DNA from 2 places in the Bacillus sp. JJ1122 genome. Region 1 is predicted to be linked to the other one. Evidence: a T-box and tRNA genes for the amino acid it is inferred to sense, from the RefSeq annotation. Region 1 holds a T-box; the other holds one or more tRNA genes.
What was found. The T-box of region 1 lies ahead of ileS (isoleucine--tRNA ligase). A T-box ahead of a tRNA ligase gene usually reads a tRNA of that ligase, here a tRNA-Ile.
Positions count from the first base shown of each region.

Region 2: it has a tRNA-Ile gene. The T-box ahead of ileS (isoleucine--tRNA ligase) is inferred to sense a tRNA for this amino acid. The anticodon was not compared.

Region 1 covers NZ_JBALQL010000001.1:352,551-358,529, forward strand. The annotation lists gene ileS (isoleucine--tRNA ligase) at 1-1,850, opposite strand, end outside; T-box leader at 2,008-2,248, opposite strand; gene V7201_RS01730 (DivIVA domain-containing protein) at 2,298-2,819, opposite strand; gene V7201_RS01735 (RNA-binding protein) at 2,911-3,684, opposite strand; gene V7201_RS01740 (YggT family protein) at 3,771-4,031, opposite strand; gene V7201_RS01745 (cell division protein SepF) at 4,038-4,478, opposite strand; gene V7201_RS01750 (YggS family pyridoxal phosphate-dependent enzyme) at 4,480-5,166, opposite strand; gene pgeF (peptidoglycan editing factor PgeF) at 5,167-5,979, opposite strand, start outside.
Region 2 covers NZ_JBALQL010000014.1:378,632-384,610, forward strand. The annotation lists gene V7201_RS09770 (glucose-1-phosphate adenylyltransferase) at 1-837, opposite strand, end outside; gene glgB (1,4-alpha-glucan branching protein GlgB) at 755-2,713, opposite strand; tRNA gene V7201_RS09780 (tRNA-Glu) at 3,767-3,838, opposite strand; tRNA gene V7201_RS09785 (tRNA-Ser) at 3,842-3,932, opposite strand; tRNA gene V7201_RS09790 (tRNA-Asn) at 3,936-4,010, opposite strand; tRNA gene V7201_RS09795 (tRNA-Ile) at 4,032-4,105, opposite strand; tRNA gene V7201_RS09800 (tRNA-Gly) at 4,109-4,182, opposite strand; tRNA gene V7201_RS09805 (tRNA-His) at 4,189-4,264, opposite strand; tRNA gene V7201_RS09810 (tRNA-Phe) at 4,305-4,377, opposite strand; tRNA gene V7201_RS09815 (tRNA-Asp) at 4,383-4,458, opposite strand; tRNA gene V7201_RS09820 (tRNA-Met) at 4,497-4,570, opposite strand; tRNA gene V7201_RS09825 (tRNA-Ser) at 4,596-4,688, opposite strand; tRNA gene V7201_RS09830 (tRNA-Ile) at 4,709-4,785, opposite strand; tRNA gene V7201_RS09835 (tRNA-Met) at 4,828-4,904, opposite strand; tRNA gene V7201_RS09840 (tRNA-Ala) at 4,927-5,002, opposite strand; tRNA gene V7201_RS09845 (tRNA-Pro) at 5,020-5,096, opposite strand; tRNA gene V7201_RS09850 (tRNA-Arg) at 5,113-5,189, opposite strand; tRNA gene V7201_RS09855 (tRNA-Leu) at 5,210-5,298, opposite strand; tRNA gene V7201_RS09860 (tRNA-Gly) at 5,310-5,384, opposite strand; tRNA gene V7201_RS09865 (tRNA-Leu) at 5,409-5,493, opposite strand; tRNA gene V7201_RS09870 (tRNA-Lys) at 5,508-5,583, opposite strand; tRNA gene V7201_RS09875 (tRNA-Thr) at 5,608-5,683, opposite strand; tRNA gene V7201_RS09880 (tRNA-Val) at 5,692-5,767, opposite strand; rRNA gene rrf (5S ribosomal RNA) at 5,778-5,893, opposite strand.

The DNA.
Region 1 (5,979 bases):
CGAAGGATATCGGCACCAAGTTGGTTCATGACCTTGGCAGGTACAACGACGTTGCCAATGGATTTACTCATTTTGCGTCCTTCGCCATCAAGAGCAAAACCATGGCTTAATACTCCCTTGTATGGCGCTTTGCCAGTGACCGCTACAGCTGTAGAAAGTGATGAATTAAACCACCCGCGATATTGGTCAGAGCCTTCAAGGTAAAGGTCTGCAGGACGCTGGAGATCATCTCGCTCTAAGAGCACTGCCTGATGTGAAGAACCTGAATCAAACCAAACATCCATGATGTCTGTTTCCTTTGTGAAAGTACCGTTAGGGCTTCCAGGGTGGCTAAAGCCTTCAGGAAGCAAGTCCTTTGCATCTTTTTCAAACCAGATATTTGAGCCTTGTTCACGGAATAAATTTGAAACATGGTCAATTGTTTCATCAGTGATGATCGCTTCGCCATTTTCTGCATAGAAAACCGGAATTGGAACACCCCATGCACGCTGTCTGGAAATACACCAGTCGCCGCGGTCGCGAACCATATTGAATAATCTTGTTTCTCCCCATGCTGGAACCCATTTCGTTTCCTCAACAGCCTGAAGCAGCTCCTTACGGAAATCTTTAATGGATGCGAACCACTGAGCAGTCGCACGGAAGATTACTGGCTTCTTCGTTCTCCAGTCATGCGGGTATGAATGTTTGATAAAAGAAAGTTTCAGCAACGCGCCAACTTCTTCAAGCTTTTCTGTGATCGGCTTGTTTGCTTCATCATAAAATAATCCTTCAAATCCTTCAGCTTCAGCAGTCATAACGCCTTTATCATCTACTGGGCATAGAACCTCCAGACCATACTTTTGACCAACGTAGAAGTCATCTTCCCCGTGGCCAGGCGCGGTGTGGACGCAGCCAGTTCCAGCATCTGTCGTAACGTGCTCCCCAAGCATAACGAGTGAATCTCTAGAATATAAAGGGTGGCTTGCAAGAATGCCTTCAAGCTCTTTACCGGTAACCTTTTTAAGAGTTACTGGATTTTCCCAGCCGATTTCGTTCGAAACCGCTTCAAGCAATTCTTCAGCAACAAGGAATTTCCTATCGTTTGCTTCAACTACAACGTATGAAAGGTCTGGGTGGACAGAGATTCCAAGGTTTGCAGGAATAGTCCATGGTGTTGTTGTCCAGATGATGATTTCAGTATCTTGGTCAAGAACTCCTTTTCCATCCTTCACCTTAAAGCCAACATAAATCGATGCAGAACGCTTATCCTGATATTCAATTTCAGCTTCAGCCAAAGCAGATTCACTTGAAGGAGACCAGTATACTGGCTTCTTACCTTTATAGATGTAGCCCTTCTTTGCCATCTCACCGAAAACCTTGATCTGTTGTGCTTCATATTCAGGCTTCAATGTGATGTATGGATTTTCCCAGTCTCCCCTGACACCAAGACGCTTAAATTGCTCGCGCTGGTTGTCGACCTGCTGGTAGGCATACTCTTCACAGAGCTTCCTAAACTCAGCGACAGTCATTTCTTTACGCTTTACACCTTTGTTGGTAAGCGCCTGTTCAATCGGCAAACCATGTGTATCCCACCCAGGAACATATGGTGAACAGAAACCGCTCATTGATTTGTAACGCACGATGAAATCTTTAAGGATTTTATTCAACGCGTGACCCATATGAATATCTCCGTTTGCGTATGGAGGGCCGTCATGCAGGATGAACAGCGGGCGGTCTGCCGTGTGTTTCTGCACTTTTTCGTAAATATTCATTTCTTCCCATTTTGCCTGGATTTCCGGTTCCCTGTTTGGAAGGTTTCCGCGCATTGGAAATTCGGTCTTCGGCATAAGCAACGTATCTTTGTACTCCATTAAATTAATCCTCCCTATTTTTTACCCTGGCAATCATGATCGCGATGTTAGGAAATGGCTGCATTAAACTTTCCTGTTGATTTAAGCTTCAATCAACAGGTGATAGACATTGTCCTTTAACACAGCCCAGAAAAATAAAAAAACCCCCTCATCCCTGAAAAGGGACGAGAAGGTTTATTCCCGCGGTACCACCCTAAATAGACAAGAATGAATCATTCTGTCCTCTTAGCATTCTTAACGCGAATGTTACGCCTGCGCTTACTTATTCTGATCGAATGTTCAGCTCGGAACTAAAGGGTGATTTTCAGGCTACTCGCTCGCAATGGGCTTCCACCTTCCCCATTTCGCTTTTTTGGCAAGCATTTGAACAGCCGTACTGTCCCTATCAACGTTTCTTTCATGTATTGCACTTTGTTATGAAATTATATGCGAAATGACCTGCTTGCGTCAAGCCAGTGAATCTTCTTCTTCTCTCTGAGCAGTCTTTAATTCAGTTGAATCAAGTTCGTATTCGAGTAAGTGATCCCAGTCATCTGTGTTCAGCATATCAAGCTGTGCTTCGATCAGCATCTTGAATCTGGTCCGGAATACCTTTGACTGCTTCTTCAGTTCCTCAATTTCCAACGCGATTTTACGTGCTTTGGATAGTGATTCATTGATGATTCTGTCAGCATTTTTCTCTGCTTCCTTTACGATCAGCTTAGCCTCTTTTTGCGCGTTGCGGCGAACTTCTTCTCCGGCTTCCTGGGCAATTACGATTGATTTATTAAGGGTTTCTTCAATATTCGTAAAATGGCCAAGCCTGGAATTCATTTCGTTGAGCCTTTCATCAAGCTCTTTTTTCTCACGGATAATAAGTTCATAATCTTTGATGACTTGATCAAGAAACTCATTTACTTCATCTTCATCATACCCGCGGAATCCCTTGTTGAATTCTTTGTTGTGTATATCTAACGGCGTTAAAGGCATGACGCCACCTCCCATTAAGTTATAATCCTATATGTACTTAAAGCAATGATTCGACAAAAAAACTAAAAATCCTTCTTTTATAACTATATAATTATTTTTTCCTTCCGGCAATAACTCGATATTTATCTTTTTTCGTTTTGCCTTCTATACTGATAATTTTCGCACGGCCAAATCCGCGCGCAGAAAGGACGTCACCTTCCCCACATTCAAAGGCCGTGTTTTCAATAGCCGTCCAGTTTACTTTCACATGGCCATGCTGGATCAAAAGCTGCGATTTCTGTCTAGAAAGATTGAAGAGGGATGACATAACCGTATCAAGCCGTAAGGAAGACACTGTCGCATTCATTTCATTCCATTCCTCTGCAGTCGCTATGGCTTCGCCAATATCCAGTTCTGTCAGGTTTATAGAAGCCCTTCCGACCGATTCAAGCTGCATTCTTATATAATCTGCAATTTCTTCAGCCGCAAAAAACTGAACGGTGTCGCCTTCAATGAGGATATCACCAAACTTCCCGCGCTTTAATCCGAGCGACATCAGGCTTCCAAGTACCTGGCGATGTTCGATGGTAATGAATTTCTTCGCATATTCAATTCCAAATAGCTTGATTTGAAAATCCTCCTGCTGGGCTTCCATATATTCTGGATATAGATAAGCCCGCTTTCGTTCAGATCCATTAGCACCGCCGAAAAGCTCCCATTTGACATCAGGATGTTTTCCAATGACGGTTGCTAGGATTTGCTGTTCTCTAGGATCGAGAAAGTCGGTTAATTTTGGCGCATAGCTCTGTTCCACGTATTCTTTCCAATTGATGACCTGGTCAATAAATTCACGTTCCTCAGGACGAAAATGCTGATAAATGTTCATTGTGATCTCCTTTGTTACAAAACCTTATATCCCCAAATAGAAAATAAACAGGGTCTGAAACAGACCCTGCAAAAATAGTCATATTTTTAAAACCAATGAGCCAGCTGATACAAGCCTGATATCGCGAACCTTAATACCAGGAAAGCAACAATCGGCGAAATATCGATCATACCAATTGATGGCACGATCCTGCGAAACGGCTCAAGAAATGGCTCACAAATTCGGGCTAAAAACTGACCAATCGCTGTCTCTCTTGCATTCGGGAACCATGACATGAAAATATAGATAATCAATGCCCACTGGTAAAGACTAATTAATTGCGCTAAGATACCAACTACAACATCCATTTACACCTACCACCTCGACTCTTGAATATCCCGCTCCTGCATCAGTTCAGAAATATTCCCTGTCACTTCCACATTATCCGGGGTACATAAAAAGATATTCATACCAATACGCTGAATATCACCACTGATCGCATAGACTGTTCCGCTAAGGAAATCTACAATACGCTTAGCCTGGTCATGTTCAATCCGCTGAAGGTTAACAACTACGGCTCGGCGATTTTTCAGGTGATCAGCGATTTCCTGCGCCTCCGCATACATCCTAGGCTCCATCAGGATTACTTTTGATGATTTTTGCACACTCTGGAGGCTTACAACATTTTGCTTTTGCTGAGCCGGCTGCTTACTTGGCTTAAATGGCTCCGCTTCCTCTTCGAGCATTTCCTCATCATTATAGTCATATTCATCTTCCAGGAAAAAAAATGTCTTAATTTTTGATTTTAAGCTCATATTATTGCACCTCCGATTCGTTACCTACCAGCGCAGTGCCGATGCGGACCATTGTAGAACCTTCTTCAACTGCGATTTGAAAATCATTTGACATTCCCATTGACAGCTCACTGCATGGAGCATACTCAAGGTTAAGGCCCTGGATTTCTCCCTGGAGCTTTTTAAGTGCTTTAAAACACTCTCTGATCACTAGCTCGTCCATTGTATTTGGAGCCATTGTCATTAATCCACTAACAAGGATGTTCGGGTAATCTTTCAAATCAGAGATGAATTCCGCTACCTGTTCAGGCATTAATCCGTGCTTGCTTTCCTCTCCAGATGCATTGACCTGAATGAGGCATTTTATTTTAGCGCTAGCACGCTTATCAATTTCCTTTGCAAGTGACAGTCTGTCAAGCGAGTGGATATATGTAACATGTTCTATAATATTTTTTACTTTTCTTGTTTGGAGCGTACCGATAAAATGCCAGACGGGCTTGTCCTCTAGAATGCTGATCTTTTCAAGGAGTCCCTCATCACGGTTTTCACCTAAATTGACAATACCTGCTTCAATGGCTTCCTGAGCCCGTTCCGCCGATACGTATTTAGTGACCGCGATTAACTTCACATCTTCCGGACTGCGATTGGCCTTTTGACAGGCTTCTGCTATTTGACTCTGGATAACCTCCAGATTTTTAGATACTTTCATTTATGGACGGCTATCCTCCTTCCACCCAATGTAGGCAATCATTCTGCCAGCATTGCCCTTATCCCGCCTGTGAGAATAAAAATGCTCACTGTGGCAGCTTGTGCAATAATCTGTGACAAATAAATTTTCACTTTTTACACCGGCCTTTAATAAAATCTGCCGGTTCACTTCCTTTAAATCGAGAGAATATTGACCTTCACTTACTTGATTATATGGTAAATTTTCGACACCTTCTAGTACATTTTTTACTAAAAGAATCACTCTCTCATCAACAATATAACATTTTTTGCATATTGATGGGCCAATTACTGCAGAAATTTTTTCTATTTTTGCCCCATTTTGCTGAAATTTGCTAATCATCTCAGCTCCAATACCGTTGACCGTGCCTTTCCAACCAGCATGGGCCACACCGATCAGCCTCTTGTCCGGCTCGATAAAATAAAGCGGTACACAGTCAGCATAGCAAAGTGTAAGCAATATTCCTGCCTCATTTGTTAAAAAACCATCTGTTCCGGAAAAAGAACTGGCATAGTCATCCGACCCTCTTCCTTTATCGTTTTTGGAGATCTTCACGATGTGAATTTCATGGGTTTGCTCTGCTCCAACCCAGCTTTCAAGTGGAAATTCAATCTTATTCGCCAGCAGGTTTCGATTCTGACATACAGCATCCTGCTGATCTCCAACATGAAATCCAAAGTTTAATCCCGAGAAAGCCTGCTCACTGACACCGCCATTTTTAGTCGTAAAACCCACTTCAAGGCCGGGATAACAGTCCATCCACTCTTTAATGGAAAAGTATTCTTTATCGGTTAA
Region 2 (5,979 bases), on a different contig from region 1:
GTTTACTGAATAGATTCGCCATGACTGATCAAACAGGTTCAATTCGCAGTTCCGGTCCAATAAATCCATATTCGCTTCCCACAGGCTTTGAACAGTTCCTACATCCTTCCAATATCCTTTAAATGGATAGGCAAAAAGTTTCTTTTCTTCTTTTAGCATTAAAGGAATGATATCCTTGCCAAAGTCATGGCTTGATTCAGGATTTTGATCATCCCTTATCAGATATTCCCTTAAAACGCTCCATTTAAAAATATAAATCCCCATAGAAGCAAGATTATTTTTTGCATCTTCAGGTTTTTCTTCAAATTCAGTAATTTTCAATTCAGAATCGGTGTTCATAATGCCAAAACGATTTGTTTCCTCCCACGGTACCTCGATGACAGATATGGTAGCATCCGCACTCTTTTCAATATGGTAATCAAGCATCAGTTCGTAATTCATTTTGTAAATATGGTCACCAGAAAGAATCAGCACATATTCAGGGTCATATTGGTAGAGATAATTCAAATTTTGATAGATCGCGCTTGCGGTTCCGGAATACCATTTCACCTCGGATGTTTCAGCGTATGGCGGCAGCACAGTCACACCGCCATCCTTTCTGTCAAGGTCCCACGCACTTCCTATCCCGATATAAGAGTTCAGTAAAAGCGGCTGGTACTGTGTCAATACACCAACAGTAAAGATTCCCGAATTCGTGCAGTTGCTAAGAGGGAAATCAATGATCCGATATTTGCCGCCAAAAGGGACAGCTGGCTTAGCTAGGTTCTTTGTCAATGAGTGCAGCCGGCTTCCTTTTCCTCCTGCCAACAGCATTGCTACGCATTTCTTCTTTTGCATGATTGTTTCTCCCCTTTCTTTTGATAACAGGACGTAAAATCGAAATTCCGAATGGAGAAATATTCATTTCTATAGAATATGGCCTTCCATGGAAGGCTATTTCTTTCGCTTCAATCACCTTTTTATTGATAAAACCAGAGCCCCCATATGGCGGGGAGTCGCTGTTCATTATTTCCCGGTACTCACCTGGCCTTGGTACTCCGATCTTATAATCGCTGTATAATTTTTCAGTAAAGTTGCAGACAATCACAAGTATTTCTTCCGGGTTCTTTCCTTTTCGAATAAAGGAAAATATCGACTGCTCATGGTTATCCGCATCAATCCATTCAAACCCTTCATAGCTCTGGTCCACTTCATATAATGGCTTTGAACGTTTGTAAAGTTTCATTAACTCCTTCACATAAACGTTCATTTTTTGATGCATTTCATAATCAAGCAGACTCCAGTCCAACTGCTCCTGGTCTTTCCATTCAGAGAACTGTCCGAACTCAGTTCCCATGAAAGTCAGCTTTTTCCCAGGATGTGCTGCCAAGAAGCCAAGCAATAATCTGAGCTGCGCGAATTTTTGCCAGTAATCTCCAGGCATTTTATCAAGCAATGCCTTTTTACCGTGGACCACTTCATCATGTGAAAAAGGAAGAACAAAGTTCTCAGAAAAGGCATACAAGAGAGAAAAAGTTACTTTATCATGTATATGCTTCCTTTCATGTGATTCTGTCTCCATATACTTTAATGTGTCATTCATCCATCCCATGTTCCACTTGTATGTAAAACCAAGCCCTCCATACTCCACAGGAGCTGTCACCTGAGGCCAATCAGTCGAATCCTCAGCAATCATCAAAGCAGCAGGCTCATATACCTTTACAGCCCTATTCAGCTTCTTTAAAAACTCCACTCCATTCGGATTAGCAGTCTGAACTGAATTAGGCCAGTAGATGATATTAGCCACAGCATCAACCCTAAAGCCATCAATATGATATTTTTCAAGCCAGAATAAAGCACTGGAAATCAGGAAGCTTTGGACCTCTGTTTTTCCCAAGTCAAAATTGGCCGTTCCCCAGACACGATTTTCACGATCATTTTCATATTGATATTCATAAACATAGCTGCCATCAAACTGGTACAGCCCATGCGCATCCTTGCAAAAATGTCCTGGAATCCAGTCAAGGATTACTCCAATTCCATTTTGATGGCATAAATCAACGAAATACATAAAATCATGCGGGGTGCCATATCTGCTAGTAACAGAGAAATAACCGGTAGATTGGTAGCCCCAGGAGATATCGAGCGGATGCTCAGTTAGTGGCAATAATTCGATATGTGTATATCCATGCGTTAAAATATATGGAATCAGCTCATCTGCCAGTTCACGGTAAGTAAGGAAAGAGCCATCTGCTGCCTTTTTCCAGGAGCCTGCATGCAGCTCATAGATATACATAGGTTCCTCCAGGCTGCTTTTCCTCTCCCTCTTCTGCAGCCACTTATAATCACTCCATTTATAACCTTCGAGTGGATAAACAATTGAAGCTGTATTCGGCCTAAGCTCTGAAAAGAACGCGTATGGATCTGCCTTTAAAAACCTCTCACCTGCCTGGGTTGTGATTTCATACTTATAAATCGTCCCAGAGAGGTCGCCTTCTAGTACAATCTGCCATACACCTTCATTATTCACTTTGTGCAAACCAAAACCGTTTCCATCCCATTGATTAAAGTCCCCTGCCAGACTCACAGCCCTGGCGTTTGGAGCCCACACACAAAATCGAGTATATGTATTAGATTCATTTTTAATGACATGCGCACCAAATAAATTGTAACTCTGGTACAAAGTGCCTTCATGGAATAGATGCAATTCAAACTCTGTAGGATTGATTACCAAACCCTTCCACCTGCCTTTATTAGAACATGCTTAATATTTTTGGAAACACCCTTTTTCAGTAGTATTCTAGTTAGCAGCGCGAAATCCTTGTAAACATTTTTTTAATATTTCGACAATAAAACTTAATATAATATTAATATCGACAAACACTGACAATTGGTAGCGCTTTAATGTACTAAATCTTCCAATTACGCGAATTATGTTGAAGGAAAGTTTGCTGATCATGAGAAGAGAATAATATTTTTTCAGAGGAAATGTTGAAATCACTCAGATGAAAGATAGTAATAGCAGTAAAAATATTATTAATATGATAACGTTTTCATTTCTACTTAGAAGTTCCTTATTACTTATTGAATTTTATGAGGCGAATATCACATTCTTTATTAGTGGATAAGGAGGTTTTGTACTATATATAGATAAAAGATATACACCTAGGAGCCCTACGCAATTTGTATAAAGAAAACCTGGCGTTATCTGGTTGCTTAATGATTTAACTAACTGGAAGTTCGATTGATTTACCTAATTCCGATTTTATTGAACCTAAAATCATTCTTATTTACCCAATGCAAGATTTTATTAAACCTAAATTGTGTTTAATCTGTTTAGGAATTAGTGAATTAGTAAAAAAACAGCTAACTTTTTGGTTCAGTCTGTCTTAAAGCTCTTTTAACCGAAGGATGTATTAAAAGCAATTGAGGTTTTAGAAACACCTGTTGAATTATGTGGACGGCGCGAGACCCCTTGAAAATGCTATCCCATTTCCTTCGTGGGCAGGTAATTGAGGAAGCATTTCAAAGTTCTGCTGGATGAACGCGTCTTGTGGTACATAGGTGAAAATGACCGCCTGAGTATCATCTCAAACCTAAGGCGCGTCCATTGACATGGCTGCCCCGGGCCCCGCCAAAGTAGAATTTGGTCTATGAAAAGCCTACTGTAAGGCTTTTTCACATTTCTTCCGAGGAAAGCGGATGGCTGGAGCGGAAATCAACAAATAAGGTTAACTTAGCCAAAAAGAAAAAAAGCCGTTAGCAATTTTGCTAACAGCTTTCCTTATGACCCCTACGGGATTCGAACCCGTGTTACCGCCGTGAAAGGGCGGTGTCTTAACCGCTTGACCAAGGGGCCTTATGGCGGAGAAGGAGGGATTTGAACCCTCGCGCCGGTTACCCGACCTACACCCTTAGCAGGGGCGCCTCTTCAGCCTCTTGAGTACTTCCCCATATGGCTCCGCAGGTAGGATTCGAACCTACGACCGCTCGGTTAACAGCCGAGTGCTCTACCACTGAGCTACTGCGGAATAATAAAATGATAAAAAAAATGGGCCTAAATGGACTCGAACCATCGACCTCACGCTTATCAGGCGTGCGCTCTAACCAGCTGAGCTATAGGCCCTTATGGAGCGGGTGAAGAGAATCGAACTCTCATCATCAGCTTGGAAGGCTGAGGTTTTACCACTAAACTACACCCGCAAAAAATGGGGCGACTGATGGGAATCGAACCCACGAATGCCTGAACCACAATCAGGTGCGTTAACCACTTCGCCACAATCGCCATATTTCAAAATGCATATTAAATTAAAAAAAAATAAAGGTGGCTCAGGACGGAATCGAACCGCCGACACAAGGATTTTCAGTCCTTTGCTCTACCGACTGAGCTACTGAGCCACAAATGGCGGTCCCGACCGGGATCGAACCGGCGATCTCCTGCGTGACAGGCAGGCATGTTAACCGCTACACCACGGGACCAAAGTTTTTTTCAAATGTATTACTTGAAAAAAACTTAATTGCGGGGGCAGGATTTGAACCTGCGACCTTCGGGTTATGAGCCCGACGAGCTACCGGGCTGCTCCACCCCGCGACGGTAATAAATGCAAATTAAATTATGGAGGAGGTAGAGGGATTCGAACCCCCGCGCGGTGTTACCCGCCTGTCGGTTTTCAAGACCGATCCCTTCAGCCGGACTTGGGTATACCTCCGTGAAATAACAAACAATATATGGTGGACCTTGTAGGACTCGAACCTACGACCGGACGGTTATGAGCCGTCTGCTCTAACCAGCTGAGCTAAAGGTCCATGTTTAGCCTAGATTGAATAGGTTCAACCAGATTGTAAAATTGGTAGCGGCGGAGGGGATCGAACCCCCGACCTTACGGGTATGAACCGTACGCTCTAGCCAGCTGAGCTACACCGCCAAATTAAATTTTCAAAAAGATATGGTGGAGCCTAGCGGGATCGAACCGCTGACCTCCTGCGTGCAAGGCAGGCGCTCTCCCAGCTGAGCTAAGGCCCCATATTATATCAGTAGCATGGTCGGGAAGACAGGATTCGAACCTGCGACCCCTTGGTCCCAAACCAAGTGCTCTACCAAGCTGAGCTACTCCCCGATATAGAGTAAAATATTGGCGCGCCCGAAAGGAGTCGAACCCATAACCTTCTGATCCGTAGTCAGACGCTCTATCCAATTGAGCTACGGGCGCATATGATGTTAAATCGAAAATGGTGCCGAGGACCGGAATCGAACCGGTACGGTAGTCACCTACCGCAGGATTTTAAGTCCTGTGCGTCTGCCAGTTCCGCCACCCCGGCTAAGGAACTTTTGGAGCGGAAGACGGGATTCGAACCCGCGACCCCAACCTTGGCAAGGTTGTATTCTACCACTGAACTACTTCCGCATACATATTTTTTTTTAGAAAAAATGGTGCGGGTGAAGGGAGTCGAACCCCCACGCCTTGCGGCGCCAGATCCTAAGTCTGGTGCGTCTGCCAATTCCGCCACACCCGCATATAAAGTTGAAATGGTGAGCCATGAAGGACTCGAACCTTCGACCCTCTGATTAAAAGTCAGATGCTCTACCGACTGAGCTAATGGCTCGTACGTTTGTAATTAGGTTAAAGATGGTGCCGGCGAGAGGACTTGAACCCCCAACCTACTGATTACAAGTCAGTTGCTCTACCAATTGAGCTACACCGGCAAATGTAATGGTGGAGGATGACGGGATCGAACCGCCGACCCTCTGCTTGTAAGGCAGATGCTCTCCCAGCTGAGCTAATCCTCCATTTGAAACTGCCCGGCGACGTCCTACTCTCACAGGGGGAAACCCCCAACTACCATCGGCGCTGAGAAGCTTAACTTCCGTGTTCGGTATGGGAACGGGTGTGACCTTCTCGCTATCGTCACCAGACATTTTTTAAAGACAATATCTATTATATCGTCTTTTATGCAATTTGCAAGAGGAATTTTTCATTCCCTCAAAACTAGATAATGTGT